One region of the Duganella sp. 3397 genome, then DNA from elsewhere that is predicted to be linked to it. Evidence: predicted binding sites of a transcription regulator. Region 1 holds the regulator's gene; each other region holds the start of a gene.
The links. The regulator FNR, encoded in region 1, switches genes on or off when oxygen is low (the NO sensors DNR and NnrR bind a similar motif). The targets are predictions, from matches to a motif close to TTGATNNNNATCAA.
Positions count from the first base shown of each region.

Region 2: cqsA (alpha-hydroxyketone-type quorum-sensing autoinducer synthase) is a predicted target of FNR. The motif match lies at 5,447-5,460, and genes of this name have one in related genera.
Region 3: J2X54_RS00175 (OmpW family outer membrane protein) is a predicted target of FNR. The motif match lies at 8,210-8,223, and genes of this name have one in related genera.

Region 1 covers NZ_JAVDVB010000001.1:256,027-266,114, forward strand. Annotated here, with positions in the region: gene J2X54_RS01120 (amino acid permease) at 27-1,406, shown strand; gene ccoN (cytochrome-c oxidase, cbb3-type subunit I) at 1,541-2,965, shown strand; gene ccoO (cytochrome-c oxidase, cbb3-type subunit II) at 2,979-3,593, shown strand; gene J2X54_RS01135 (cbb3-type cytochrome c oxidase subunit 3) at 3,595-3,774, shown strand; gene ccoP (cytochrome-c oxidase, cbb3-type subunit III) at 3,767-4,723, shown strand; gene ccoG (cytochrome c oxidase accessory protein CcoG) at 4,720-6,105, shown strand; gene J2X54_RS01150 (FixH family protein) at 6,116-6,625, shown strand; gene fnr (fumarate/nitrate reduction transcriptional regulator Fnr) at 6,701-7,459, opposite strand; gene J2X54_RS01160 (putative peptide maturation dehydrogenase) at 7,615-8,799, shown strand; gene J2X54_RS01165 (NHLP-related RiPP peptide) at 8,815-9,087, opposite strand; gene J2X54_RS01170 (response regulator) at 9,166-10,088, opposite strand, start outside.
Region 2 covers NZ_JAVDVB010000006.1:124,231-134,318, forward strand. Annotated here, with positions in the region: gene moaA (GTP 3',8-cyclase MoaA) at 1-264, shown strand, start outside; gene glp (gephyrin-like molybdotransferase Glp) at 266-2,215, shown strand; gene J2X54_RS20410 (DNA recombination protein RmuC) at 2,334-3,659, opposite strand; gene J2X54_RS20415 (group II truncated hemoglobin) at 3,664-4,056, opposite strand; gene cqsA (alpha-hydroxyketone-type quorum-sensing autoinducer synthase) at 4,111-5,367, opposite strand; gene J2X54_RS20425 (sensor histidine kinase KdpD) at 5,535-6,815, shown strand; gene J2X54_RS20430 (response regulator) at 6,818-7,903, shown strand; gene J2X54_RS20435 (PAS domain-containing sensor histidine kinase) at 7,859-8,965, opposite strand; gene J2X54_RS20440 (FtsX-like permease family protein) at 9,092-10,088, opposite strand, start outside.
Region 3 covers NZ_JAVDVB010000001.1:33,997-44,084, reverse strand. Annotated here, with positions in the region: gene J2X54_RS00205 (methyltransferase) at 1-2,433, opposite strand, end outside; gene nudC (NAD(+) diphosphatase) at 2,618-3,439, shown strand; gene J2X54_RS00195 (GIY-YIG nuclease family protein) at 3,573-3,866, shown strand; gene J2X54_RS00190 (M20/M25/M40 family metallo-hydrolase) at 3,856-5,496, opposite strand; partial or broken gene J2X54_RS00185 (methyl-accepting chemotaxis protein) at 5,591-6,710, shown strand; gene J2X54_RS00180 (hypothetical protein) at 6,869-7,333, opposite strand; gene J2X54_RS00175 (OmpW family outer membrane protein) at 7,406-8,020, opposite strand; gene J2X54_RS00170 (type 1 glutamine amidotransferase domain-containing protein) at 8,330-8,890, shown strand; gene J2X54_RS00165 (hypothetical protein) at 9,049-9,969, shown strand.

The sequences.
Region 1 (10,088 bases):
GCCAACCCAAGGAAAGCCGCACCTCCATGAACCATGACAACACGCTCAAGCGCGGCTTGAGCAACCGCCACATCCAGCTGATCGCCCTCGGCGGCGCGGTCGGTACCGGCCTGTTCCTGGGCGTGGCCCAGACCATCAAGCTGGCCGGCCCCTCGGTGATCCTCGGTTATGCGATCGCCGGCATCATGGCCTTCTTCATCATGCGCCAGCTGAGCGAGATGGTGGTGGACCAGCCGGTGGCCGGCTCCTTCAGCCACTTCGCCAATCGCTACTGGGGACCGTTTGCCGGTTTTGCGTCGGGCTGGAATTACTGGATCCTGTACGTGCTGGTCAGCATGGCCGAACTCACTGCGGTGGGCATGTACGTGCAGTTCTGGTGGCCGTCGGTGCCGCTGTGGGCGTCGGCACTCGGGTTCTTCCTGTTGATAAATGCGGTCAACCTGCTGCACGTCAAGCTGTTCGGCGAAATGGAGTTCTGGTTTGCCATCATCAAGGTGGCGGCGATTGTCGGCATGATCGTGTTCGGCGGCTATTTGCTCGTCAGCGGCACCGGCGGCCCGCAGGCCAGCATCACCAACCTGTGGGCGCTGGGCGGCTTCTTTCCGCACGGCGTGGGCGGCATGATCATGGCGATGGCCATCATCATGTTCTCGTTCGGCGGGCTCGAACTGGTGGGCATCACGGCGGCCGAAGCGGAGTCGCCGGAAAAAACCATCCCCAAGGCCACCAACCAGGTCGTGTACCGCATCCTGATCTTTTACGTGGGCGCGCTGGCGGTGCTGCTGTCGCTGTACCCGTGGAGCCAGGTGCAGCAAGGCGGCAGCCCGTTCGTGCTGATCTTCCAGGCGCTCGACAACGGCTGGGTGGCCTCGGCGCTGAACGTGGTGGTGCTCACAGCCGCGTTGTCGGTGTACAACAGCTGCGTGTACAGCAACAGCCGCATGCTGCTGGGCCTGGCGCTGCAGGGCCACGCACCGAAAACCCTGGCGCACGTGAACAATCGCGGCATCCCGGTGCACGCGCTGGGCGTGTCGGCAGCTGCCACTGCCCTGTGCGTGGTGGTCAACTACGTCATGCCGGGCAAGGCGTTTGGCATGTTGATGATGCTGGTGGTGGCAGCGCTGATGATCAACTGGGCGATGATCAGCATCACCCACCTGAAGTTCAGCCAGAGCAAGGCGCAGGCAGGCGAGACCACGCGCTTCCGCAGCTGGGGCCAGCCATGGACCAACTACCTGTGCCTGGCCTTCATGGCCGCCATCGTGGTCATCATGTACCTCACCCCCGACACCCGCATCGCGGTCTACATGATGCCGGCGTGGATCACAGTCCTCGCCATCTGCTACCACCTTCGGGGTCACCTTCGGGGTCAGTGCCGACATTCAGACACGAACTCAGCCGGATAGCGCTGAGGCCGTGTCCAAATGTCGGCACTGACCCTGAAGTGCATACGGGAAATTTTGATTCACATCAAGGATTTTTGAGTTCTGCACGCTTACCCTTCGGTCAATAGATTTGACGCAAACCGGGGAGAGCGTGTGTGGAACCAGCATTGAATTACAACTACAAGGTGGTCAAGCAATTCGCGGTCGCCACCGTCATCTGGGGCATCGTCGGCATGCTGGTGGGGGTGATCATCGCCGCCCAGCTGGCATGGCCGGCGCTGAATCTCGACATTCCATGGCTGACCTACGGCCGCCTGCGGCCCTTGCACACCAACGCGGTGATTTTTGCGTTCGGTATCTGCGGCCTGTTTGCCACGTCGTACTACGTGGTGCAGCGCACCTGCCAGGTGCGGCTGTTTTCCGATAAATTGGCGGCGTTTACGTTCTGGGGCTGGCAGGCAGTGATCGTGCTGGCAGTGGTCACGCTGCCGATGGGTTACACGCGCGGCAAGGAATACGCCGAGCTCGAATGGCCGATCACGATCCTGATCGCGCTGGTGTGGATCGCCTACGCGGTGGTGTTCTTCGGCACCCTCATCATCCGCAAGGTCAAGCACATCTACGTGGCCAACTGGTTCTTCGGCGCCTACATCCTGGCCGTGACCATCCTGCACGTGGTGCAGGGCGCCAGCATGCCTGCCAGCCTGACCAAGTCGTACTCGGCCTACACCGGCGTGCAGGACGCCATGATCCAGTGGTGGTATGGCCATAACGCGGTCGGCTTCATCCTCACCGCCGGCTACCTGGGCATGGTGTATTACTTCATCCCCAAGCAGGCCGAGCGTCCGGTGTACTCGTACCGGCTGTCGATCGTCCACTTCTGGGCGCTGATCTTCACCTACATGTGGGCCGGTCCCCACCACCTGCATTACACGGCCCTGCCCGACTGGACCCAGTCGGTGGGCATGGTGTTCTCGCTGGTGCTGCTGGCGCCCTCGTGGGGCGGCATGATCAACGGCATGATGACGTTATCGGGCGCCTGGCACAAGCTGCGCACCGACCCGATCCTCAAATTCATGATCGTCTCGCTGTCGTTCTACGGCATCGCCACCTTCGAGGGCCCGATGATGTCGATCAAGACCATCAACGCCCTCTCCCACTACACCGACTGGACCGTGGCGCACGTGCACGGCGGCGCGCTCGGCTGGGTCGGCTTCATCACCATGGGCTCGATCTACTACCTGATTCCGCGCCTGGTCGGCGAGCAAAAAATGTACAGCGTCAAGCTGATCGACCTGCACTTCTGGGTGGCCACCATCGGCGTGGTGCTGTACATCGCCGCGATGTGGATTGCCGGCGTGATGCAGGGCCTGATGTGGCGTGCGGTGAACCCCGACGGCACCCTCACCTACACCTTTGTCGAAGGCGTGAAAGCGACCTATCCGTACTACGCGGTGCGGGTGCTGGGCGGCTTCATGTACTTCAGCGGCATGTGCGTAATGGGCTACAACACCTGGATGACGTTACGCCATCGCGCCACCGTCACCGCCCCCATCCCTGCCCTGGCTGCAGCCCACTGACCCCGGAGTACCCATGAAATTCTCGCATGAATGGATCGAAAAAAATCCCTGGCTGCTGATCGCCCTGGTCACGCTGGTGATCAGCATCGGCGGCGCCGTGGAAATCGTGCCGCTGTTCTTCCAGAAGTCCACCACCGAGCCGGTGGCCGGCCTCAAGCCGTACAGCCCGCTGCGCCTGACCGGGCGCGACATCTACGTGCGCGAAGGCTGCTACAACTGCCACTCGCAGATGGTGCGGCCGCTGCGCGCCGAGACCGAGCGCTACGGCCATTACTCGGTCGCTGGCGAATTCGTCTATGACCGGCCGTTCCAGTGGGGCTCCAAGCGCACCGGGCCCGACCTGGCGCGCGTGGGCGGCCGCTACAGCGACGAGTGGCACCGCACCCACCTGGCCAATCCGCGCGACGTGGTGCCGGAATCGAATATGCCCAACTACCCGTGGCTGGCCAAGACCAAATTGGTGCCGCAGGACGTGGTGCCCAAGCTCCGCGCACTGCAACGGCTGGGCGATCCGTACACCGACGCCGACATCGCCGCCGCGCCGGAACAGCTCAAGGACAAGACCGAGGAAGACGCCCTGATCGCCTATCTGCAAGGCCTGGGCACATTAATCAAAGCAAGGAACTGACATGGCTATCGAGAACCTGTTTGACCAGGCCAGCAGCGTGATGACGGTGGTGTCGTTTGTCACCTTCATCGGCATCGTGTGGTGGGCCTATTTCCACCACAAGGAAACCGATTTTACCCAGGCAGCACAAGCGCCCTTCATGGACGATGAACTGCGCGACGAGGAGAGTGACCATGGCTGACTTTACCAGCGGCTTCTGGGATTACTACATCGCCGCCCTCACCCTGCTCGGCATTGTCGGTTGCGGTATCCTGCTGTGGGCGCAATCGAAGGCGCGGGTAGGCAAGCGCAGCGACGTCAATGTCGATACCACCGGCCACGTCTGGGACCAGGATTTGACCGAACTGAACACGCCGATGCCGCGCTGGTGGATGTGGCTGTTTTACATCACCATCGTCTTCGCGCTGGTGTACCTGGTGCTGTACCCGGGCCTGGGCAGCTACGCCGGCAAGCTGGGCTGGAGCTCCACCGGCAACTACAAGACCGAACTGAAACAGGCGGAGAAAGAATACGGTCCGCTGTTCGCCCAGTACCAGCAGCAGGATCTCAAGGCAGTGGCGGCCGATCCGAAAGCGCGCGCCATCGGTGAACGGCTGTTCCTCACGTACTGCGCCCAGTGCCACGGCTCCGATGCACGCGGCAACAAGGGCTTTCCCAACCTGGCCGACAAGGACTGGCTGTTCGGCGGCACGCCCGAGATCATCAAGCAGACCATCCTGCATGGCCGCGTGGGCGCCATGCCGCCGATGGGCGCAGCGGTGGGCAGCGAAAAAGATATCGAGAACGTCGCCCACTACGTGCTGAGCCTGTCCGGCTCGACGGCCGATCCGATCAAGGCGGTGTTCGGCAAAGGCAAATTCGGCGCCTGCATGGCCTGCCACGGCGCCGACGCCAAGGGCAACCAGGCCTTGGGCGCGCCGAACCTGACCGATAAAATCTGGCTGTTCGGCGGCAGCGCCGACACCATCATGGAGACCATCCGCCACGGCCGCAACGCCACCATGCCGGCGTTCGGCGACTTCCTCGGCGACGCCAAGGTGCACGTGCTGGCCGCGTACATCTGGAGCTTGTCCAATGATGTCAGTCAGCCCTTGCCTGCACCTGCCGCGCCAGCGGAACCGGCAAAATGAGTGCGCCCGAGACCCAGGTCGTCAAGATGTATGCGGCGCGCGAGGAAATCTACCCGCGCGAAACGTCGGGCCGCTACGCCCGCCTGCGCTGGCTGTTCGCCTGGCTGACGCAGTTGGCGTTCTACGGCACGCCGTGGCTGCAATGGAACGACCGCCAGGCGCTGCTGTTCGACCTGACCACGCGCAAGTTCTACATCTTCGGCATGGTCTTGTGGCCCCAGGATTTCATTTATCTGGCGGTGCTGCTGATCATCAGCGCCTACTTGCTGTTCCTGGCCACGGCCGTGGCCGGACGCGTGTGGTGCGGCTTCACCTGTCCGCAAACGGTGTATACCGAAATTTTTCTCTGGATCGAGCGCAAGATCGAGGGCAAGCGCAGCGCGCGCATGTTGCTCGACCGCCAGCCGTGGTCAGCCAACAAGCTCGGTAGAAAGACCGCCAAGCACCTGGCCTGGGGCGCGGTCGCCCTGTGGACCGGTTTTACCTTTGTCGGCTACTTCACGCCAATCCGCGATCTGATGGTCGAGGTGCAAACCTTCGACTTCGGACCGTGGGAATGGTTCTGGGTGCTGTTCTATGCGTTTGCCACCTACGGCAACGCCGGCTGGATGCGCGAACAGGTGTGCAAGTACATGTGCCCGTACGCCCGCTTCCAGAGCTCGATGTTCGACCGCGACACCCTGGTCATCACCTACGATGCCAAGCGCGGCGAGCCACGCGGCCCGCGCCACAAGCAGGCAGCCAATACCGGCGGCGCCTGCATCGACTGTTCGCTGTGCGTGCAGGTGTGCCCCACCGGCATCGACATCCGCAACGGCCTGCAATACGAGTGCATCGGCTGCGCCGCCTGCGTGGATGCGTGCAACGGCGTGATGGACAAGATCGATGCACCGCACGGCCTGATCCGCTACGCCACCGAACGCGCACTGGACGAACACCTGACGCCCACCGAGATCCGCCGCCGCACCTGGCGCCCCCGGGTGCGCATCTACACCGCCGTCCTGCTGCTGATCGTGACCGGCGCCAGTACCGCCCTGTACCTGCGCGTGCCCCTCAAGATGGACGTGATCCGCGACCGCGGCGCCATGGGCCGCGAAGTGGAAGACGGCATGATCGAAAACGTCTACCGGCTGCAGATCATGAATACCACCGAACGCGCCCATACGTACCGCATCAGCGTCGCCGGCATCGAGTCGCTGGCCCTGGTCACGCCAGATACGGTGCGGCTCGATGCGACCGAAACGCGCGGCGTGCCGATTCGCCTGCGCACCGCGCACGGCGCCGCCCAGCCGGGCTCGAACAGGATCGAAGTGGCGCTCACGGCTGTCGATGACCCGGCGCTGCACGTCAACGAAACTGCGGTCTTCATCGTCCCCCGCTAGGAGTATTCATATGCACCATCTACACAGCACCGTCACCCCGTGGTACCAGCAACGCTGGCCGTGGTTGCTGATGCTGGGCCCGGCCATCGTGGTGGCCGGCAGCGCGTTTACCGCTTACCTGGCGTTCTCCACGCCCGACCCGGTGGTGGTCGGCGACTATTACAAGCAGGGCAAGGCCATCAACCAGGACCTGACGCGCGACCGCGTGGCCAGCGCCATGGGCCTGTCGATGACGCTGACCTACGACGCCAGCCGCAGCGTGCTGTCGGGGCAAGTACAACGCTTGCACGGCGGCGGCATGACCGAGCCCATGCGGCTAAGACTTTCACACGCAACCTTGCCCGACAAGGACATCGAAGCGACGCTGCAACCCGATACGGCGGGCCGCTTCGAGGCGCCGCTGGCCATGCTCGAGCGCAGCCGCTGGGTGGTGCTGGTGGAAGGAGAAAAACGCGACTGGCGCCTGGCGGGCGCGTGGGTGTGGCCGAAGGAGCGTGGTGTAGCGCTGGTAGCCGATTAAGCAGCCGCTACCCCGCACAGCCAACCGGGGTCGGACCCCGTACGGGGTCCGACCCCATCGGTTCAGGGGGTGGGATCAACCGCAAGTCTGCGTACCGGCCGTAATCGCCTTGAGCGTGTGCGGCTCGAGCAGTTCGATCTCGCGGTTGCTCACCTTGACCAGCCCTTCCTTCTTGAACTTCGACAGCAGGCGGCTGATGCTCTCGATGGTCAGGCCCAGGTAGTTGCCGATTTCCTCGCGCGACATGCGCAGCTGGAAGGCGTTGGGCGAATAGCCGCGTGCTTCGTAGCGCGACGACAGGTTGACCAGGAAGGCGGCGAAGCGCTGCGTCGCCTGCATATTGCCCAATAAAAGCATCACGCTTTGTTCGCGCGTGATTTCCTGGCTCATCATGCGGTGGAAGTGGCGCAGCAGCGTGGGCATTTCGGCCAGCAGCTGCTGCAGGGTGGCGAACGGAATTTCGCACACTTCGCTGTCTTCCAGCGCCACCGCCGTGCAATGGTGCAGGTCGGTGCTGATGGCGTCCATGCCCAGCAGCTCGCCGGCCATCTGGAAGCCGGTGATCTGCTCGGCGCCTTCGCGGTTGACCTGGTAGGTCTTGAAGTGGCCGAGGCGGATCGCGTACAGGTTCTGGAACGGATCGCCTATGCGGAACAGAGTATTGCCGCGCGCGACCTTGCGGCGGCGGCCGATAATCTGGTCGAGCCGCTCCATGTCTTCGTTGCCCAGTCCCATGGGCAGGCACAGCTGGTGCATGCTGCACGTGGCGCAGCTGGCCTTGAGGATGTCGATTGTGGCGCCGGGCAGCACCAGCGACGGCAGGTCTTTGATCATGACCGACAGTGTAGACCATCTCCCATGCTTTTTGGTCGATGCCGCACCGGCGCCATCGGGTATTGCGGCGCATCCGCCACTTCCCCGCAGCTGGCCGATGCGCTAGACTCATCCTGGTTATTGCCGATTTCTTAACTTGAGCAGAGATAAAGACCATGAACCTCCGCCGTTGCGCCGTGTTGTACCTGGAACCCCGCGAAGAACTGGACATCGACTGGGCCGCGCTGTTTGCCGGTACCAGCACCCTGGCGGCCAGCACCCGCTGGCTGGCGCTGGCGCCGCACCTGGACCGCGAGATCGAGGTCGATGCGGCCGACCTGGCCGCGCTGGCCGCAGTCGGTTCATCGGTGTGGACCGCGCACGCGGACCTGGCGCAGCGCCATGGCGCGGCAGTGGTGGACCGGCTGCTCGCCCACGGCCTGCTGCTGGCCGAGGACGCGGCGCCCGATTCGGCGCCGGGCGCCCTGCGCGCACGCGACGACACCTTGCGCACGCTGCACTGGCGGCCGCTGGCGGCACTGGCGCATACCTTCTCGCGCTGGCACGACGTGCGCAGCGATACCGGCATGGAAGCGCCCAGTTTCGACGAGCTGCTCGAGCGCCACGGCAACCCGCCGCCGCCGGTGCAGCAGGTGGCAAGCATCGGCGCAGCGGTGGCGCTGCCGGCTCCCACCGGTTTCCTCGACGAGGTGCTGCTGCGCCGCTACACGGGCCGCAATTACGACACCAGCGCCAGCCTGCCGCTGGCGGTGGCGGCGCGCCTGTTGCAGCGCACGTTCGGCGCCCAGGAAGTGCGCCACATCGGCCCGCACGCCAACGTGCTGAAAAAGACCAGTCCGTCGGGCGGCGGCCTGCATCCGGTCGAAGCGTTCGTGCTGGTACAGCGGGTGGACGGCCTGGCGCCGGGCTTGTACCACTACCATCCGGTCGACAATACGCTGCAGCCGCTGCGCGCCACCACGCCGGACCAGGCGGCGGCGCTGGCGCTGCAAATGGTGGCGGACCAGTACTGGCTGGCCGGCGCGGCCATGCAGGTGGTGATGGTGGGCCGGGTGGAGCGCTCGTTCTGGAAGTACCGCAATCACCAGAAGGCGTACCGCGCCATGTCGCTCGACGCCGGCCACCTGTCGCAGACGTTTTACCTGCTGGCGACCGAAGCGGGCTTGCCGGCGTTTATCACCGCCGCCATCAACGACATCGATATCGAAACCATGCTGGAGCTCGACCACCTGCGCCACGCGGTGATCGCCGTGTGCGGCTGCGGCGTGGCCGCGAGCGGTGAGCGCGAGATGGTGGAACTGCGCTATGGAGAGACCGGCCTCGGCCAGGTGGCAGAGTAGCCGGTCAGGGTTGGATCAGGAGGCCAGGCGCGCCACCGAGACACCGGACAACATGAACAGCACCATGCCGTTCTCGCCGATCTGCTTGCTTGCCAAGGCGGCATGGTCGGCGGCGGCCGCATCCTTGGACGGCAGGCGGCGCGCGGCCGGCACCTTGGCCGGATCGAGTTCGATCCCGAGCGTGCCCAACGCGCGGATGGGGTCGTTCTGCATGCGGTCGCGGAAACCATCGTCGGTGGCCAGTTTGGCGAGCATGGTGTTGAGTTGATCGAAATTCTGTTTAATCATTGTGTACTCCCTCAGGGTGGATAAAAACAATGTGCTGCCAGGCTATGCTACGCCCAGCTTGGCGAATTCACAACGTCTTTAACGATCGTCAGGGTCCCCCGCGCGGGCCGCATCGAGCACCGTCGCCAGTGCCGTGCCGAATGCTGCCAGCGCAGGGGCGGCCTGGTCCGGGTCGCTGCGCAGTTGCTGCTCGAGGACGTCGCTGCAGCGGTGCAGTTGGCCCATCGACAGGTTGCCCGCCGCGCCCTTGACCTTGTGCACCAGCAGCGCGGCCTGCTCGATATTGCCGGCGCCGATGGCGGTGGCCAGTTGCGCCTGCGTGACAGCGAATTCCTCGACGAATTTTTCCAGCAGCACCGTGAGCAGGCGGCGGTTGCCGCCGAGGCGCGCCAGCGCGGCGCCGGTATCGATGCCGGGCGCGGCGGCCTGGTCATCAGCTTCCGGCGCGGCCTGCGTCCAGGTGAGGGCGGGCGTGGCCGGCGCCGCCAGCGCCGGCGCGGCGCGGCCGACGATCCAGCCGGCCAGCACCTCGAACAGCCGCTCCGGCTCGATCGGCTTGGTGATGTAGTCGTTCATGCCCATGGCCAGGCTGTTTTCGCGGAAACCGGGCACCGCGTGCGCGGTCATGGCGATCACCGGCAGGTGCGCGGCCGAATGGCGCGCGCGGATCAGCGCGGTCGCTTCGTAGCCATCCATTTCCGGCATCTGGATATCCATCAGCACCGCATCGTAGCGGCAGGCCTCGACCATGCGCACCGCCTCCATGCCGGTGCCGGCCAGGTCCACCTGCACGCCGCCGCCGAGCAAGACCTCGCGCGCGACCTGCTGGTTGATCTGGTTGTCGTCCACCACCAGCACGCGGGCGCCGGCCAGGCGCTGCGCCGCCGCCGACAGCACGCGCGGCGGCAACGGCGCCACCGCCGGTTCGTCGGCGGCCAGGCCCAGCGCCTGGGCGATGGTCAGCAGCATGCGGGCGCGGCTGACCGGCTTGGTCAGGCAGT
Region 2 (10,088 bases), on a different contig from region 1:
ATCTCCAGCGTGACCCAGGCGTTTTGCAGCGACTGTTCGCGCGCGCGCCTGTCCACCGAGGGCAAGGTGTACACCTGCCTGTTCGCCAGCAGCGGCTACGACCTGCGTGCATTGCTGCGAGAAGGCCGCACCGATGCCGAAATCAGCACCGCGCTGGCGCACCTGTGGCGCGCCCGCAGCGACCGTTATTCCGAGCTGCGCACCAACGACACCGACGGCCTGGCGCGCGGCGCCAAGGTCGAGATGTCCTATATCGGAGGCTGACATGGCACCCACGATCACCGGATGGATACTGGCCGGCGGGCGCGGCACGCGCATGGGCAGCGTCGACAAGGGCCTGCAGCCGCTGGGCGACACCACCATGGCCGGCCACGTGCTGGCGCGCCTGGCGCCGCAGGTGGACGCCATCGCCATCAACGCCAACCGTAACCTGGCCCGGTACCAGGCCATCGCCGGCCCTGGGGTGGCGGTGGTGGCCGACCACCTCGGCGGCTACGAAGGCCCGCTGGCCGGCCTGCAAACCGGTTTGCTGTATTGTGCTGCGCAGGGTGGCGCCCAGGCCGACAATGCGCTGCTGCTGACCGCACCGTGCGACTCGCCGTTCCTGCCGTCGGACCTGGCCGCGCGCCTGCATGCCGCGCTGGTCGAGCATGACGCCGATCTGGCGCTGGCGGTGACGCTGGAAACCGATCCGCAAGCTCCCGGCGCCGAATCGCGCCGCCAGCGCCATCCCGTCTTCAGCCTGCTGCGCGCCAGCCTGCTGCCGCAACTGGAACAATACCTGGCCACGGGCGCACGGCGCATGGAAGGCTGGTTCCAAAGCCTGCGCGTGGCCGAAGTGCTGTTCGACGACGCCGCCGCCTTCCGCAACATCAACACGCTCGAAGAGCTGCAACGCCACGCGCCCGCCGCAGCCGCAACTGATATTGCAACAGCAACAGCAACCGCAACCGCGACCGGCAGCGACAACGATCCGCTGTCAGTGGACCAGGCGCTGCGCCTGATCGCCGCCCGCGTGGCGCCGGTCGTGCAGACCGAAACCGTGGCGCTGCGCGACGCGCTCGACCGGGTGCTGGCCGCCGATATCATCTCGCCGATCAACGTGCCGGCCTACGACAACTCGGCCATGGACGGCTACGCTCTGCGCGGCGCCGATCTGCCGCAGTCCGATGGCGTGCCGGTGACATTGACGGTCGCGGGCATCGCCTACGCCGGCCGGGCCCACGCTGGCACGGTTGAACCAGGCCAGTGCGTGCGCATCATGACCGGCGCGGCCATGCCGGCCGGTTGCGACAGCGTGCTGCCGCAGGAACTGGCGGTCGCCATCGGCCAGGACTCTGTCACCATCGCTGCCGGCAGCATCGCCCCTGGCGCCAATCGCCGCTTGGCCGGCGAAGACCTGGCGCTGGGCGGCGTGGCGCTGGCCGCCGGCAAGCTGCTGCGGCCCGCCGATCTGGGCCTGGTCGCTTCGCTCGGCATCGCCGAAGTAACGGTGCGGCGCCGCCTGCGGGTGGCATTCTTTTCCACCGGCGACGAACTGCGCGCACTGGGCCAGCCGCTCGACGACGGCTGCGTGTACGACAGCAACCGCTACACGCTGTTCGGCATGCTGGCGCGGCTGGGCTGCGAAGTGATCGACCTGGGCATCGTACGCGACGATCCTGCCGCGCTGGAAGCGGCGCTGCGCACGGCGTGCAACGGCGCCGACGCCATCATCACGTCGGGCGGCGTCTCCGAAGGCGCGGCCGACTACACGCGCGACATCATGGCGCTGCTCGGCGACGTGGCGTTCTGGAAGCTGGCCATGCGGCCCGGCCGACCGCTCGCTTTCGGCAAGGTACGCGATGGCGGCGCCAGTGCCTGGCTGTTCGGCCTGCCCGGCAACCCGGTCGCGGTGATGGTGTCGTTTTATCTGTTCGCGCGGCCGGCGCTGCTGCGCATGATGGGCACCACCGCAGCGGCAGCACACCCGCCGCTGCTGCGCGCACGGGCAGCAGCGGCGATGCGCAAGCGCCCGGGCCGCACCGAGTACCAGCGCGGCATCGTCGCCCCCGGACCGGACGGCGCGCCGCAAGTGCGGCTCACCGGCGCGCAAGGTTCCGGCATCCTCAGCTCGATGACGACCGCCAACTGCATCGTGGTGCTGGCGCACGACCAGGGCAATGTCGCCGCTGGCGACCTAGTGGACATCCTGCCCTTCGAAGGCTTGATTTAAGTAACCTCGACCAACCTGCTGCGCGTCCCGCTATCGCCTCTCCGTTGCTCAGCGTACGTCCGTACGCTTCCGCTACTCAAGACGATAACAGGCCGCTCGCTACGGTTGGTCGAGGTTACTAGCCTTCCGGCTGGTCGATCTCCGGCCCCAGCAACAGCTGCGCCGCCTCGCTCGGCAGCGCCTCCACCGACTTGAGCTTGCGCGCCATCTGCCGGCTGCGGGTTTCGGCCGATTCGATATTCTTGGCGGCGCGTTCCAGGGTCAGCTTGGTGGCCGCCAGCACGTCGCCGAACTTGGCGAATTCCGTCTTCACCGCGCCCAGCACCTGCCACACTTCCGACGAGCGTTTTTCCAGCGCCAGCGTGCGGAAACCCATCTGCAGGCTGTTGAGCAGCGCGCTCAGGGTCGATGGCCCGGCGATGCTGATGCGATGCAGCCGCTGCAGCTCGTCGGCCAGGCCGGGGCGGCGCATCACTTCCGCATACAGGCCTTCGGTAGGCAGGAACAGGATCGCGAAATCGGTCGTGTGCGGCGGTGACACGTATTTTTCCGAAATCGTCTTGGCCTCGCCGCGCACCGCGCGTTCGAGTTCGCGCCCGGCCAGTGCCACGCCGTCGGCATCGGCACGGTCGGCCGCTTCGAGCAGGCGCTCGTACTGCTCCTTGGGGAACTTGGCGTCGATCGGCATCCACACCGGTGCACCGCCCTCCACCTGGCCCGGCAGCTTGAGCGCAAACTCCACCCGCGCGCCGCTGCCGGCGATGGTCTCGACGTTCTTGGCGTACTGCTCGGGCGTGAGCACCTGCTCGAGCAGCATTTCCAGCTGCACCTCGCCCCAGGTGCCGCGCGTCTTGACGTTGGTGAGAACGCGTTTGAGGTCGCCCACGCCCAGCGCCAGCTGCTGCATCTCGCCCAAGCCCTGGTGCACGCGCTCGAGCCGTTCGGACACCTGCTGGAACGACGCCGACAGGCGCGACTCCAACGTAGCGTGCAACTTCTCGTCCACGGTCTTGCGCATCTCTTCCAGGCGCGCGCCGTTGTCGGCTTGCAGATCCTTGATTTTCGCTTCCAGCGTGGCGCGCACCTCGCCCATGCGCGCGGCGTTCGATTCGGTCAGGCGGGCCAGGGTCTGGTTCATGCTGTCGGCGAACAGCTTGAGGTTGCGGGTCTGCTCGTCGCGCGCGACCAGCCCTTGCGATTCGAGCTGTCGCCGCATGCCGTCGAACTGCTGCACCGTGGCCGCGTGGCTTGCTTGCGCCGTGGTTTGCAGCTGCACCCGCACCTCGCGCTCTACCCGTTCGATGCGCTCGGCCAGGTTGGCCATCGACGCCAGGCTGGCGCCATCGAGACTGGCGCTGCCGCGCGGGCGCAGCAACACCAGTACCAACAGCACAATCGCCGCCAGCACCAGCGCCAGCAAAACATAAAATTGAGATTCGGTCATGGGATCAATCAGGCTTGTTGCGCATCCAGTCGGCGGTCTGGAAGAAGGAGTTCATCAGCCGCACGCGCAGCTCGGTGTCGATGCCCACGTCTTCCATCGCCCACGCCATGCAGCGCAGCCACTGGTCGCGTTCCTGGGTGCCGATGGCGAACGGCATGTGGCGCATGCGCAGGCGCGGATGGCCGTGCGCCTCCTGGTACAGGTCGGGCCCACCCATCCAGCCGCTGAGGAACATGAACAGGCGCTGGTTGGCGTTCTCGAGCGACGGGCCGTGCACGGAGCGCAGCAGCTGGAACTCCGGTTCCAGGTCCATCAGGTCATAAAAACGGTCGACCATCTCGCGCACGCGCGCCTCGCCGCCGATCACTTCATAGAGGGTTGTCGATTCTTCGTTCATAGCCGCCATGATAGCGTACCGCGCCGCCGAGCGTACCCGCGTGACTTCGCCCTCTCACACCAGCGCCAGCTTGTGCAACCGCCGCGTGGACGACCAGTTCTCGACATCGGCCAGGTCGCGGATATCGTCGCACGCCTGGGCGATGCGGCGCAACTGGTCGCGATCGAGGCCGCTGTTGAGCGTCAGGCGCACCAGCGAACGGTTCTTGGGCGTGGCCGGCGCGCAGAACATGGCGCCCACCACGCCGCGCCGCTCGAGCAGCTTGCGCAGCGCCAGCGTCTTCGGTTCCGGGCCCGCTTCCAGCGCGATGATCTGCTCGGTGCCGTCGCTGACGTTATAGCCGAGCGACCCCAGTTCCTCGCGCAGCGCGCAGGCCTTGATGTGCAGTGCAACCCGGCGTTCGTCGGCCGCCGCCACGAAATCGATGGCGGCGTCGAACCATGCCAGTTCGTGCCGCAGCAGGCAGGAGCTGAAGATGGCCGGGCGCGACTCGGACAGGAAGTAGCCCTTGAAATGGCTGGAACACGTGATGATGCCGGCGCGTCCCGCAAACGCCTTGGCCAGCGATGCGGTGCGGAAATGCACACGGTCCTGCAAGCCCAGTTCGGCCACCAGTCCCGCTCCTCGCGGCCCGTGCGTGCCCAGCGAGTGCGACTCGTCGACGATCAGCACGCAGCCGGTGGCCCAGGCCAGGTCGGCCAGCTCCGCCAGCGGCGCCACGCTGCCATTGGTGCTGTAGAGCGCATCGACGGCGATCACGCCGCGCCCGTGGCGCGCTACCTGGCGTTGCAGGTGCTCGATGTCGTTGTGGCGGAACGAGACCGGCACCGCGCCGGCCGACTGCACGCCTTCCCACAGGGAGGCATGAGCCTGCATGTCGAGATACACCGGGATGCCCGGCTCGGCCAGGGTTTGCACCAGTCCCACGTTGGCGGCCCAGCCCGATTGCGCCAGGATCGCGTCCTCGGCGCCCATGAAGCGCGCGAACTTGTGCTCGAGCCGATGCTGGGCGCTGCCTTCCTGCAAGTACACCGCCGACATCAGCTGTTCGCCCTCGCCACCTTGCAGCGCGTTGACCTGGGCACGCACCAGCGCCGGTTCGCCGGCCAGGCACAGGTAATCGTTACCGGCCAAAAACACAGCGCCCGCTGCCACCGGTTGCCAGGCATGCGGATGCTGGCCGCCGAGTAATTGTTCGATGCGGGTGACGTGATGCGCATCCATGCGCCGGCGCACATAGTCAGGCATATCGTGCTCGGCAGCAAGCATCGACGGTCGGAACAAATTATTGTTGGAATTAATGTTGATCATAGGATTTTCCTGTTTTTTAAGAGAAATTGTCTTTTTATGAAGCTCGTCATCACCTTGAGGCATAAAAATCCCCAACCAATTGATCAAGATCAACATCCTTCTTGATACGCTAGAGTGCGTCGCAAATCCGGGCGATGATAAGTCTCACAGACAAGTAATTTCTTGCCATGATGCAAACACTGCTAGAATTCTGGAAACGTTGGAAAACCGGCGTGGTGCAGTCGCTGCTCCAATACCATGGCCGCGAAGACCATGCGACCGTGCGCGTTTTGCTGCTCGCCTGCATAGGCACGGTCGCCATGCCGCTGTATTACGTGGTCTGGCAGCATTTTTTTCCTCAGGAATATGAAAGCCTGCCGCTGCGACTGGTGGGGATCGTGCTGTGCGCGGTCGGCCTGTTCGCGCGCCAGTTCAGCCGCCGCATGCTGGACCTGTACCTGCTGGTCACGCTCAGCTACATCTTCCCGTTCTTCTTTACCTATATGTTCCTGATGAACCATGCATCGGGTGTGTGGAGCGAATCGCTGCTGATCGGCTTGATCGTGCTGTTCCATTTCGACACCGGCGTGGCCCTCAAGGCCTACCTGATCGGCACTTCGCTAGCGGTAGCGGCGGCGGCGCTGATCGGTGACACTGCGGCCCTGACCAGCCGGCTGGTATTGCAGCAGTTGCCCATCCACTGGTTCACCATTGCCGTGCTGGCGGCCGCCAAGATCAGCCGCCAGGTGCTGGCGCAGGAAAAGCTGGCGGGGTTGGGCGCCGGGCTGGCCACCGTGGCGCACGAGCTGCGCACCCCGCTCACCAGCGTGGACGCCAATGTGCGCGGCCTGCTGCGCATGTGCTCGGAAGGCACGGGGCCATTGCCGGCCGACCGCGTGGGCACCATCGACGCCCTGGCGCGCATCCAGTTCGAGGTGCGCCATATGAACCACATGATCGACCTGTTCCTGCTCAGCGCCACGGCGGTGCGGCGCAGCCTGCGGCCGATCGAGACGGTGTCGATGGAGGCGGTGGTGGAAGCGGTGCTCAAGCGCTACCCGTTCGTCAACGCCAGCCAGCAAAAGCTGGTGGCGCTGGAGGTGCGCCGCAATTTCAGTTTTGCCGGTCAGTCCGAGCTGTCGGTGGTGATCCTGCTGAACCTGCTGAGGAATGCGCTGAAAGCCATCCAGCGCGCCGGCAAGGGCCGGGTGCGGATCGTGGTCGATGGCGGCCATGTGCCGCCGCGCCTGCTGTTCATCGATACCGGCTGCGGCATCCCGGCGCAGCAAAAGCCGCTGATCTTCCACCGCTTTTACTCGTACCCGCCGCACAACGGCGCCGGCATCGGGCTGGCGCTGTGCCAGGAAATCATGGACGCGTGGAGCGCCACCATCGCCTGCGTCTCGCGCGAGAGCGCCTACGCCATCTTCATCCTGGAATTTCCCTTGCAACCGTCACTGGCGAAATGATCATGCAAAAAAAGCCCACGCCCCTGCCCCTGTATGCCCATCCCACCCTGACCGTGCTGGTCGATGACAGCGATTCCTTCCTGCGCAGCCTGTCGTTCCAGCTCGACCCCATCCACGCCAGCAAGACCTTCCACGACACCACCACGGCGCTGCAATGGCTGCGCCACAGCGACCAGGGGCGCCAGGCCATGCCCATGCCGCTGCACATGAATTTCGATACCCAGAACCAGGCCGGCGACCAGTTCAACGTGGCGCTCGACGTCGACGCGATCTACCGCATCGCCGGCCAGCCACAGCGCTTCGCCACGCCGTCGGTGCTGGTGGTCGATTACTCGATGCCGCAGATGAATGGACTGGAATTTTGCGAGCAGGTGCGCGACCTGCCGTGCAAGAAGATCCTGTTTACCGGCGCCGCCGACGAAAAGATCGCCGTGAGCGCCTTCAACCAGGGGCTGATCGACCGCTACATCCAGAAAAGCGATGACCACGCGCTCGATCTGCTCGAGCTGGAAGTCACCGCGCTGCAGCGGAGCTACTTCGAAGACCAGTCGGACACGCTGCGCGAGCTGGTCCTGCTGCACAACTACCACTTCCTGGGCGACCCGGTGCTGGCCTTGCAGGTGCAGCGACTCAAGCAGGACATGGGGTTTATCGAGCACTACCTGTTTGCCAATCCCACCGGCATCGTCTTCCTGGACAAGTTTGGCCGCACCCGGCTGATGATGATCGCGACCGAGCAAGGCCTGGCGGCGCACTACGAAATGGCGTGCGACAGCGACGCCCCGCAGTCGCTGCTCGACGCCCTGCGTGAGCGGCGCGTGCTGCCGTTCTTTTCGGATGAGGGTGGCGACGGCATGTATGCACGCCACATGGGCGACAACTGGCACCGCTATTGCGCCATGCCGCAACTGTGCCAGGGCCGCGAAACCTATTATTGGGCGCTGTTCGACCTGCCGCCGCACTACTACGCGCAGCCGCCGCTGGCCTATACCGAGTTCCTGCGTGCGCAGCGGGAACAGGCCAACGCCCCCGCCATCGTCACTTCAGCGCGGCGCGGCTGGCAGCGTGATCGTGAAACGACTTCCTGAGCCTGCGCCAGCGCTGGCGGCGGCCACGCTGCCGCCGTGCAGTTCCACCAGTGCCCGCACCAGCGACAGGCCCAGTCCCAGGCCGTCGCTCTTGCGCACGGTGGACTGGTGGACCTGGCTGTACATGTCGAAGATGGTGGCCAGGCGGTCGGCCGGAATGCCGATGCCGTTGTCGGTAACGGTGACGGTGACGGTATCGCCGGCACGGCCCAGCGCCAGCGCGATGGCGCCGCGCTCGGGCGTGTAGCGCACCGCGTTGCCCAGCACATTACCGAGCACCTGCACCAGCCGCACATGGTCGCCCAGCACCAGGCAAGCGGCGCCATCGACATCGAGCGCCAGTTGCTGGTGCTTGGCATGCACCGCCGGCTGCAATTGCTCCAGCGTGTCGGCGATCACGGTGCGCAGGTCGATGCGGTCCAGGCTCAGGCGAATCTCGCCACGGCCAATGCGCGCCGTATCGAGCAAATCTTCGGCGACCCGGCTCATGTGGCCCAGCTGGCGCTGCACCATTTGCGCCAGTTCGGCGGTGCGGGCGTGGTCAAAGGCCTTGAGTTTCAATAGCTCGGTGGCGTTGTGGGCGGCCGAGATGGGATTGCGCAGCTCGTGCGCCACGGTGGCCAGGAAAGCGTCCTTGCGCAGGTTTGCCTCGCGCAGCGCCTGGCGCGCAACATACAGCTCGGTCATGTCGCGCGAGACCACCAGCACTTCGCGCACCTGGCCGTCGGCGCCGAACACCGGGTTGACCACCACGTCCCACCAGCGCGGCGTACCGTGGGCGGTCGGACAGAACGCGTTGAATTTGCTGACCTGGCCACCCTTGGCGGTGTCGAACGCGCTGTGCGCCAGGGCGCGGCCTTGGTCGGGCCAGATCTCCCACCAGACCTTGCCCAGCAGTTGCTCGGGCTGGTCCAGTTCGAGCGCAACGATGCCGCCCGGATTGAGCTGGCCCAGGCGTCCTTGCAGGTCGAGGATCTTGATGCAATCGGCGGAACTGTTGAACAACTCGCGATTGAGCTCGCCGTCAGATCCGGTATAAGTCGCGCAAATGGAGTCAAACATGGTGTGGACGGTCGCTTCCTGGAGATAAAGAAAGGAAGCGGGGGCGTGGCGTCCTGTTATGAAGCGGATTCTACAATAATTTGCGGCGCAGGCGCGCGAGGCACGCGCGCCTGCCCCCATCAGCCATCAGCCTTCGCGCAGGGTTTGCAGCGGCGGCTGGCGCAGCACGCTGCGCAGGCCGAGCCAGCCGCCGGCGATCGCACACACGGCGCCGGCCAGCAGGCCCACCAGCCACACCGACGGCGAGAAAGCCCAGGCAAACTTGAACTGGTACGTTGCCAGCGCCCAGCCCATCACGGCCGCGCCGGTGGCGGCCAGCACCCCGGCCAGTGCCCCCACCAGCGTGAATTCGATCAGTTGCGCTTGCGACAACTGGCGCCTGGTGGCGCCCAGCGCGCGCAGCAGGCCCGATTCACGGGTGCGCTCGTCCTGCGAGCCCATCAACGCCGCATACAGCACCAGCAGGCCGGAAGCGAGCGTAAAGATGAACAGGAACTCGATCGCGGTGACCACCTGGTCGAGCACGGCCTGCACCTGGCGCAGCAAGCCGCCCACGTCAACAATCGTCAGGTTCGGGAAGTCGCGCGTCAAGGCGTTCATCACCGGGCCCTGCTGGCCCGGCAGGTGGAAGGCCGTGATCCAGCTTTGCGACACCTCGGTGAGCGCGGCCGGGTTGATGATGACGAAGAAATTAACCCGCATCGAGCCCCACTCGAGCTTGCGCAGGCTGGTAATCGTCACGTCCACCGGCGAGCCGGCGATGTTGAAATTGAGCTTGTCGCCGACCTTCCAGCGCAGGGTCTTGGCGATGCCCTCCTCCACCGACGCTTCGGCCACGCCGGGACCGTCGGTGAACCATTTGCCCGCCACGATTTCGTTCTCGGCCTGCATGGTGGTCATGGTGGAGAGGTTGAATTCGCGGTCGGCCAGGCCGCGCGCGCGGTCTTCGGTGTACGTCTCGGCGGTGACCGGCTTGCCGTTGACGGCAGCCAGCCGGCCGCGGATCATCGGGTACTGCGGCGCGTAGGCCACGCCGGCGGACTGCAGCCGGGCGGCGATCTGGTCCTTCTGTTCGGGCTGGATGTTGATGATGAAGCGGTTCGGCGCATCGGGCGGGGTGGCG
Region 3 (10,088 bases), 220 kb from region 1:
GTGGTTCAAGGCCAGCATGGCGGCGATCAGCGGCGCGCCGTGCTTGATCGGCAGCGGCCACTGGCGCACCACGTCGATATTGGCCAGCAGGCAGGCCGGGTGCAGGTAGCGCAAGGCGCCGTCGGGGCGGTCGTAACCGAGTTCGTTCACGGCGTGGACCGCACCCACGCCGTACATGCCAGGCGCCAGCTCGGCATGCAGCGCCGCCAGCAGGCCGTCGTTGACCAGCGCCACGTCGGGGGCAAGCAGCAGCGCTTCGCCGGACAGGCCCAGGTGTTCGATGGCCCAGGCCAGGCCAGGGCCCTGGCCGATGTCGTAGCCGAGGGCGATGAACTCGACGTTGTCGTAGTTGGCGGCGATGGCGCGGATCTGCTCGGCGACGTCCGGGTTGGAGCCGTCGATGATGGTCACGCGGTTGCTGTGGAAGCGGCGCACGCTGGCCAGCAGGGTCTCGATCTGCTGCGGCGCGTTGTGCGAGACCGTGATGATCGGGATCTGGTCGAGCTGTGCCGGCGCCGGTGCTGCCTCTGCTGCTGTCACCTCGGACGGGCGCACCGCGTGCGCCGGTGCGGGCAGGCGCGGCGCGGCCGGCTTGGCCACGCGCTGCAACGCTGCCTCGAAGTTGCGCACGAAGCGCGGGCTGTCGAACAGCGCGCAGTTGAGGCGGTTGGCGGCCAGTTGGCGTTTCATGGCGGCGATGCGGGCCGGGTCGTGCGCCAGCGCCACCGCCAGTTCCTCGTAGTCTGCCAGGTTGTCGGTGATCAGTTGCGGCAGATCGACCGCGCGCAGCAGGCTGCCGGCCATGCGCGACGAGAAGGTGCGGCCGGTGCGGGTAACCAGTGGCAGGCCGGCCCACAGGGCGTCGCTGGCGGTGGTGCCGGCGTTGAACGGATACGTATCGAGGAACAGGTCGGCCAGCTGGTAGCGCGCCAGGTACTCGGCTGGCACCGCACGGCTGTTGAAGATCAGGCGCTGGCGGTCGATGCCGGCCTGCTCGGCATAGCGCCACAGGTTGTCGCGCACCTCGGGGTAGTCGGCCACCAGCCACAGCACGCTGTTCGGCACCCGGCGCAGGATGTTCATCCAGCTGGCGAACATCTCCTCGGTGAACTTGAAGTTGTTGTTGAACGAGCAGAACACAAAGGCGTCGTCGGGCAGGTTGACGCTGGCGCGCGTGGGCGTGGGCGCGATCGGGCGCTGGCGGTCGTTGATCTGGAACGCGTCGGGCATATACAGCGGCTTTTCGCTGAAGTGCTCGGCCATGTCCGGCGTGATCAGGAATTCGTCGGACACCACGTAGTCGATGCCGGGCAGGCCGGTGCTGCCGGGGAAACCGAGGTAGGTCATCTGCACCGGCGCCGGTCGGTACGCCAGGATGTTGGGCCGGGCGCCCAGGGTGAGACCGTGCAGGTCCACCAGGATGTCGATTTCGTGGGCGCGGATGGCGCGCGCGGCCTGCTCGTCGGTCAGGTGATCGATGCGGATGTAATGGTCCATCGCCTTGACCACGCGTGCGCGCAGCGGCGAGCCGTCTTCGCGGCTCCAGCTGAAGGCATAGACCTCGACCTTGCTGCGGTCGTGCAGCTCGTACAGCTCGGCGGTGAGGATCGAGACCGCGTGCGAGCAGAAGTCCGACGACAGGTAGCCGACACGCAGGCGCGCGTGGCCGTAGCCATGCTCGCCGGTCAGCGGGGCGACGGCGGCGTTGACCTTTTCCACCACGAAGCGGCGCGCGGCCGCCAGTTGCATGGCCGGGTCGTCGGACGCGCTGAGCATGGCCAGCGCCGAGGTACCCTCGAGCATGGTGGCCTGCGAGATGTGTTCGAGGCCGCTGTACACGGGCCAGGCGCATTGCTTCTGGCGCAGGTGGACCCAGTGCGTCATCACGTTGGCCTGTTGCGGATCGACGTGCAGGCTGCGCGCCAGCATCGCTTCCGCTTCCGGGTAGCGCCGGCGGATTTCCAGCAGGCGGCCCAGGTTGTTCAGGGTTTGCACGTACAGCGCCGGCGTGGTCTTGATGTCTGGCACCAGGCCGCCGTCGAGGATCGACTGCCACATGGCCAGCGCGTCATCGGGCCGGCCGGTGCGCTCGAGCAGGCTGCCCAGGTTCAGACGCGCCTCGACGAAATTGGCATTGTTGGCGATGGCTTTGCGCAAGGCCGCCTCGGCGCCGGCATCGTCGCCGGTGTTCGACAGCACCACCGCCAGGTTGAAGCAGGCCGCATAGATCAGCCGGGCGTCGCTATGGGCGATCCAGGTGTGGTACAGGGCGATGGCCACCTGCGGCTGGCCGCTTTCGGTGAGCACTGCCGCCGCGCCGAACAGGTCGGCAATCGCCAGCCGCCCTTGCGCAGCCAGCGCCATCACATTGTCCAGCGCGCTGGCTGGGTTGTTCGTCACGGCAGGGGCGGCAGCAGGGGCAGGAGTGGTCATGAAGGCAGGGGTCAGGTAACAAAAAGACGGCGCAAGTGTTCACCTATCATACCGTTTAGCCGCAGGGAAATGGTCACATTTTGGCCTTGGAGCAACAATGTAAAACACTGCCTGCTCGGGGGATGACGATGGGCAAATCTGAAAGGCGGTAAGATGGAACCCCGCCTTTTATCGAGCCCGCCTTATGCTGTCTACGCCCGCCACGTTCGAACCCCTGATCCGCCCGCAAGCGACCGACCACCCGCGCACCTTTGTCTTTCACCGTGGAGAGTTGTTGCTGAACAACGCCACGCTGGGCTTGCCGGCGCCGGCCATCGTCGCCGCCCTGCCGATCGCCCCCGAGCGCATCCACGCGCTGGGGTTGTGGCAAGGCGTGTACTACCAGCTGGCCTGGCTGGACGCCGCGGTGGCGCCCGACGCCGAGCATGGTTATCACGGCCTGCGCTCGCTGTTCGGCGTGGTCGATGATGGTTTCCTGGGATTGGCCGGGCGCGCCTTCCAGCTGGCCGAATGGGCCCGCACGCACCGCTACTGCGGCGTATGTGCGACGCCGATGGCGCAGCTCGAGGGCGAGCGCTGCTTCAAGTGCCCGGCCTGCGGCATGATGGCGTACCCGCGCATCTCGCCAGCCATGATGGTATTGATCCGCAAGGGCGATTCGGTGCTGCTGGCGATGCACACCAGTTCGCCGTACAAACGCTACACGGCGCTGGCCGGATTCGTGGAAGCGGGCGAGTCGATCGAAGAAGCGGTGCACCGAGAGGTGTACGAAGAAGTGGGCCTGCGCGTGCACAACCTGCAATATTTCGCCAGCCAGTCGTGGCCGTTCCCGCATTCGCTGATGGTGGCGTTTACGGCCGACTACCTGGACGGCGAGATCCGTGTGGATGAGAGCGAGATCGCGGAGGCGCGGTGGTTCGGGCCGGGGGATGAGTGGCCGGAGTCGCCGGTGGGGGTGTCGATCGCGGCCAGGTTGCTGGCGGCGCATAAGCCGCGGGCGGTGTGACGTCACGAGTTCCGTTATTGTCTATGGATCCCCGCGTTCGCGGGGATGACGGCTTATCGTTTGCGGTTAATCCGTCATCCTCGCGCACGCGGGGATCCATGGAACCTTTGAGTCGTGGCGGCGTCCAACCAGTATGCAAAAGCTCAGCTACGTCTACATGCTCGCCAGCAAACCTTACGGCACACTGTACATCGGCGTCACCTCCGACCTGATCCGCCGCGTCTGGCAACATAAGGAAGCATTGGCGCACGGGTTTACCGAGCAATACCATGTCAAGCGCCTGGTCTGGTACGAACAGCACAGCGACATCCGCGCCGCCATTACCCGCGAAAAACACCTTAAAAAATGGCGCCGCGAATGGAAGATCGACCTGGTTCATCAATCCAACCCGCGCTGGCACGACCTCTACCCAACCCTCACCGCCTGAACTCCACCTTCTCCCGCCACACCGGCCCGTCCTTACCCTGCGCAAACCGGTATCCCGCCTCGAACAGCAAATTCATGTCCTGCACCGCGCCGCGCAGATCCCATTTCGGGTCCACCACGTCGTGTACCGTGTGGTAGACCTGGGCGTGGTAGCGCATCTGCTTTTCCTGGCCCCAGGCCGGTGGCCGGCCGACGTAGTCGAGGCTGTCGCCGAGGGTGACCACCGGCACGCCGACGCGGGCGAATTCGAACTGGTCGCCGCGGTACATGTTGCCGAATTCGAGCGGGCCCTCCGGGCGCAGCGCGCGGCCCTGGCGGCGCGCCACGGCGGCCACCACGTCGTCGGCGCTGGACTTGCCCATGCCGCGCAGTTGCACCGACCGGGTGCGGCCCCAGACGTTGATGCCGTGGATGTTCAGGTTCACCACGGTGTTTTTTAACGGATAGAGCGGCTGGCGCGCGTAGTGGCGCGCGCCCAATTGGCCGCGTTCCTCGGCGGTGGTGGCGAGGAACACGATGGTGCGCTTGGGCGCCACCGGCAGCGCCTGGTAGGCTTTGGCGATTTCCAGCAGCGCGGCCACGCCGGCGGCGTTATCGAGCGCGCCGTGGAAGATCTGTTGCGGACGCGGCCCGGGCAGGGTCTCGTCGATGCCGAAATGATCCCAGTGCGCGCTGTACAGCACCACCTCGTGCTTGAGTTGCGGGTCCGATCCCTCGATGCGCGCCACCACGTTGCTGGTGGCAACCGTGCGCCAGGCGTTCACTTCCGTGAAATTGAGCGTGGCGCCCAGCGGCACGGGATGGAAGTCGCGCTTGCCGGCCTGCCGGGTCAGCTTGTCCAGGTCGAAGCCGGCGGCCGTGACCAGCGCCCTGGCGCGGTCGTGGTGCAACCAGCCCGGCACCAGTGGAAAGTCCGGGTTCGGTGCCTGGCTGTCGAGGAAGAAGTTCTCGTTGGTCCAGGTGTTGCGCACCACCTCGTACGAGGCGCCGGCGGTCTTCGGATCGTGGATCAGCAGGGCGCCTGCGGCGCCCAGCCTGGCCGCCATCTCGAACTTGTACGCCCAGCGGCCGTAGTAGCCGCCAGCCTGGCTGGCACCGCCGCCGAAACCCTTGGCGCCGGGCGGCTCGCCGATCAGCATGACCAGGGTTTTGCCCTTGACGTCGATGCCCTTGTAGTCGTCCCAGAGCAACGCTGGCGCCTGCACGCCATAACCCACGAACACCAGCTCGGAACCATGCAGGTCGACTTCTTTTTGCGGGCGCGCCGACCAGGCCACGTAATCATCGCCGAATTTGAGCTGGGTGGGCTTGCCGCCGACCGTGTAGCTGAGCGTCGGGTAGCTGGAAATGGCCGCCACCGGCACCGCCTGCACATAGCTGCCGTCCGGGTTGCCGGGCGCCAGTCCCAGTTGCTTGAACTGTTGTTGCAGGTAGTCGGTGGTAAGTTTTTCGCCGGGCGTGCCGGGGGCGCGGCCTTCGAACTGGTCCGACGACAAGGTGGTCACGTGGGCCAGCCAGCTGGCGCTGTCGATCGCGCGCCTGGCCGCCGGCGACGGCTGGTCAGCAGGCGTGGCCGCCAGGCTGGATGAGATGCACGAGGCCACCAGCGCCGCCGACAGGAGAAGTTTCATAAAAAGCATAATTGTTAAGGTAGGTTATCGCCATTCTGACAGATTTTGTTTCTTCTGTGCACATGTCTCTCACCTTTCAATTGACTTTCAGTAGTCGTCGCCGGAAGGCGCCGGCTACGTCAATTACTATTTGCACCGTCCGGGCAGCACCGAGGCGGTGCCCAAGCTCAGCCGCGTGCAGCGCTATGCGCCGTGGGAGTGGGACCTGTCACCGGCGTGTACATCGATGACATCGACGGCGCCGTCCACGCGTCGCTGGCCACGTCGGGTGGCGTGCTGGTGGTCGTGTGCGCGCTACTGTGGGGCATCGTCAGCATGGTCAACCGCAGCGTGCGGCGCTCGATCGGCGGCGACCCCGCCCACGTGGGCGAAGTGGCGCGCCGCATCGCCGAGGGCGACCTCAGCGCCGAGATCCGCACCGGCGCCGGCGACCAGGACAGCATCCTGGCCGCCATGAAAGCCATGCAGCAGCGCCTGTCGGACACCATTGGCGACATCCGCCGCAGCGCCGACACCATTGCCACCGCCTCGGGCGAGATCGCCAGCGGTAATATGGACCTGTCGGCGCGCACCGAGTCGCAGGCCAGTTCGCTGGAAGAGACGGCCGCGTCGATGGAAGAGCTGACCTCCACCGTGACCCAGAACGCCGCCAATGCGGTGCAGGCCAACACCATGGTGCAGTCGGCCTCGAGCGTGGCGGCGCAGGGTGGCAAGGTGGTCTCGCAAGTGGTGCAGACGCAGCGGTGGAAGCGGCGCGCGCCGGCGAGCAGGGCCGTGGGTTCGCGGTGGTGGCCAGCGAAGTGCGCAACCTGGCGCAGCGCTCGGCGGCGGCCAAGGAAATCAAGGAATTGATCAACTCGTCGGTGGATAGCATCAGCGCCGGCAGCTTGCTGGTGGCTGAAGCGGGCACGACGATGGACCAGGTGGTGGCCAGCGTGTCGAAGGTGACGCAGATCATGGCGGCGATCACCGACGCCTCGAGCGAGCAGAGTACGGGCATCGGCCACGTCAACATGGCGATCACGGAAATGGATACGGTAACGCAGCAAAACGCCGCGCTGGTGGAACAGGCCGCTGCGGCGGCGGGCAGTATGCAGGAGCAGGCGGGCAACTTGGCGGAGCTGGTGAGCCGGTTCAGGCTCGGTGGGGAGGAGCCTGCAGTGGTAGCACAGCGTGCACGCAACAGCCCGCAGCGCGTTGCTCTGAGCCGCTAACCGTTCGACCGCAGGCTCTTAAAGCCGTCATTCCCGCGAAGGCAGGGATCCATGCGGCAGTGAAATCATGTTGGCTCGTGCAGACGGTGGCACGATTCAAATGTTCTATGGATCCCCGCCTTCGCGAGGATGACGACGCAAGAGCCGGCGACTGGCGGTTACTGCACTGGCGCCGCAGCCGGCGTCACCGGCACCGGAACCGGAACCGGCACCGGGACCGGCTCCAGCACCGCCTCCTCGAAAACGAACTTGCCGCCATCATCGCGGAACACGCCGATCAACTCGCCGCCGTCGCCCTTGACGTCGGGATACATGGTGCAGGTTTGCGATTCCACTTGCCACATCTCGCTACCCGAGCGCAGGGTCCAGACGTTGTCGCCACCGGACAGCACTTCGATTTCCACTTCGTCGGCAGGCAGGTCGGTCAGTTCGAAGCGGCGCATGCAGTCGGGCAGGCGCTGCATGATCAGCTCGACCGTGGTGACATTGCTCCAAAAGTATTTTTGCGCGCGGTGCACAGTCAGCGCGTGGCTGCCGGCCTTGCCGTCGACGAAGTACGAGGCCGAGTCATCGACGCAGGCCGTCAGCAGCAGGGGCATCAGGAGTATCAGTGTCTTGCGCATGGGCGGGGTTCCATTGGTGACGACAAACGTGGATACCCCATTATAGCCTCATGACAACAGCGTAACCCAGCCTCAGAATCGGTAACCGACCCCTACGCCGATCAGCACCGGATCGACCTTCACCCGGCTGGCCTTGGCGCCGCCGATGAATACGTCGCTGCGGATCTGCACCTTTTTCACGTCGAAGTTGAGCGACCAGTTCTTGTCGAGCTGGTAGTCCACGCCGGCTTGTACCGCCAGGCCGAAGCTGTCGTTCTCGAGGTCGGCGCCGCCATTGAGCAGGTTGACGCTCGAGATGCGCGTGTAGTTGACGCCGGCGCCCACGTATGGCTTGAACGGCGTGCTGTTGGTGAAGTGGTATTGCAGCAGCAGCGACGGCGGCAGGTGCTTGAAGCTGCCGATCTTGCCGCCATCGAGGAACACATCGTGTTTTTGCGGATAGGTGAGCACCAGCTCGGCCGCCCAGTTGGGCGTGAAGAAGTACGAGATATCGACTTCGGGAATGGTCTTGTCGCTGACGGTGAGGCGGTCGGACGCGCCTGTGCACGCCACCGGCGCCGACTTGTCGGCGGGGTCGAGGTACACCGCGCGGGCGCGGACTTGCAAGGGGCTTTCTTGCGCCATCGCGGCGCTCATGCTCAATGTAAGGGTTGCCAGGACGGCTGCTGCGGCGATCAGTTTGCTCATTTTCACTTCCTTTAAAGGTAACCTGCTCTCGGTGGCCGGCATGCGTGTGCAGTGCTGCCGACGCAACCGAGTATGTGGGCCTGGCCCACGTCAATAATCTGCCGCACGGTAAGTACGGCCTATGCCACCCGGCATATTTTTATGATTAAGTAGCGAGAACAAGTGTATTGATCAGGAGCATGAAAATCCTTGATCCAGGTCAAAACCGACCGGCTTAACCCGGAAGCGTCCCGAATGTTCGTGCGCGCACAGGCGCGCGTGCCAGAGCATGGCATCTTGATAGGCCCTATTCCACTCACGGAGGACAACATGAACCAGCCCGATAACGGCAGCCTGTCCGGCAAGCGCATTGCCGTCCTGATGACCGACGGCGTCGAACAGGTCGAATACGAGCAACCGCGCCAGTTCCTCGAGCAACACGGCGCCCAGGTCACGCTGATCTCGCCGAAAGCAAAAGGCGAACAGGTGCAAGGCTTCGAGCACCTGACCGCGTCGCGCCAGTTTGCGGTGGAGCTCGATGTGAAAGACGCCAAGGCCGGCGACTACGATGGCCTGGTACTGCCGGGCGGCGTGGCCAACCCGGACGCGCTGCGCCTGTCCGAGCCATCGATCGGCTTCGTCCGCGACTTCGGCGCCACCGGCAAACCGATCGCCTCAATCTGCCACGGCCCGTGGACCCTGATCGACGCCGGCCTGGTGGATGGCCGCAAGATGACCAGCTGGCCCAGCCTGAAAGGCGACCTGCACAACGCCGGCGCAAGCTGGGAAGACAGCGAGGTGGTGGTCGATCGAAACTTGATCACCAGCCGCAAACCCGATGACATTCCGGCGTTCAATAAAGCCTTCCAGCAACAACTGCTGACGGCATAAAACATGGCACCTTCGCCCCGGCGAAGGTGCATTTCTGCAAGCCTAGCTACGACATCCAAACGTGCTTTCATCCTGGCAAACGAGCGCTAAACTCAAGCCGTAACACGTAGACTGGTATTGCAACCGACCTCATGCGTCCTAAATCAAGGGAGACCATCATGACCCACGTACTCGCAGCCGTATTCGAAACCAGTGCCGAAGCCAACCGCGCCAAGGACGAACTGATACTGAGCGGCTTTGACCGCGACACCATCCGCGTGAGCGACTCCGTCGGCGTTGCCGGCACCCATCACATCAACGATGACCAATCGATCCTCGGCAGCGTCAAGACCATGTTCAGCGACCTGCTGGGCCGCGAACACGCTGACCATAGCGTCTATGCGGAAGCATTGAATCGCGGCCATGTGGTGCTGACCATCAACACTGGCAGCCAGGAAACCGCCGAACGCGCGGCCGACATCATCGACGACTTCAACCCGATCGACATCGACGAGCACGAAACCATGTGGCGCGCCAGCGGCTGGACCGGCGCCGACACGCTGCGTAGCGGTACCGGCATGCAGCAGACCACCCTGAACTCGCAGCAGACCGCCGTGCCCGAATACCACGGCATCCGTCCGCGCGAAGAAGCGGTCGACTTCGCCCGCACCGAGCAACTGGCCACCACCGGCTCGCTGCAGCGCGGCGAGGTACTGCCGCCGGTGATCGAGGGCCTGGCGCCGCCGATCTCGGTGGAACCGACCGTGCAGCGCAGCGGCATGCGCATCTATCCGCGCGACGTGGCCACGCCCAACCAGGACAGCCTGAACATCCTGCGCGGTGACGACAGCGCCAGCGACCCGGCCTACTTCCGCTCGCACTGGGAGAAAACCTACTCGTACACGGGCGGTACCTTCCAGGACTACGACCCGGCCTACCGCTACGGCGAATCAATGGCCGGCAATCCCGGCTACAAGGACAAGCCGTGGGAAAGCGCGGAACCGGACTTGCGCAGCAGCTGGGAATCGAATCACCCGCAGTCGAGCTGGGAGAAGTTCAAGGATGCGGTGCGTGAGGGGTGGGATCGTGTGACCAAGTAATCCTGTAGCACCAGCTTCGCAATAACCAGCGCCCCTGGCCTTACCGCCAGGGGCGTTTGCATTTCTGGCCCATATTTTTCCAATAGGGAAGATTGTTTTACCTCAAAATTTCCTGGTGG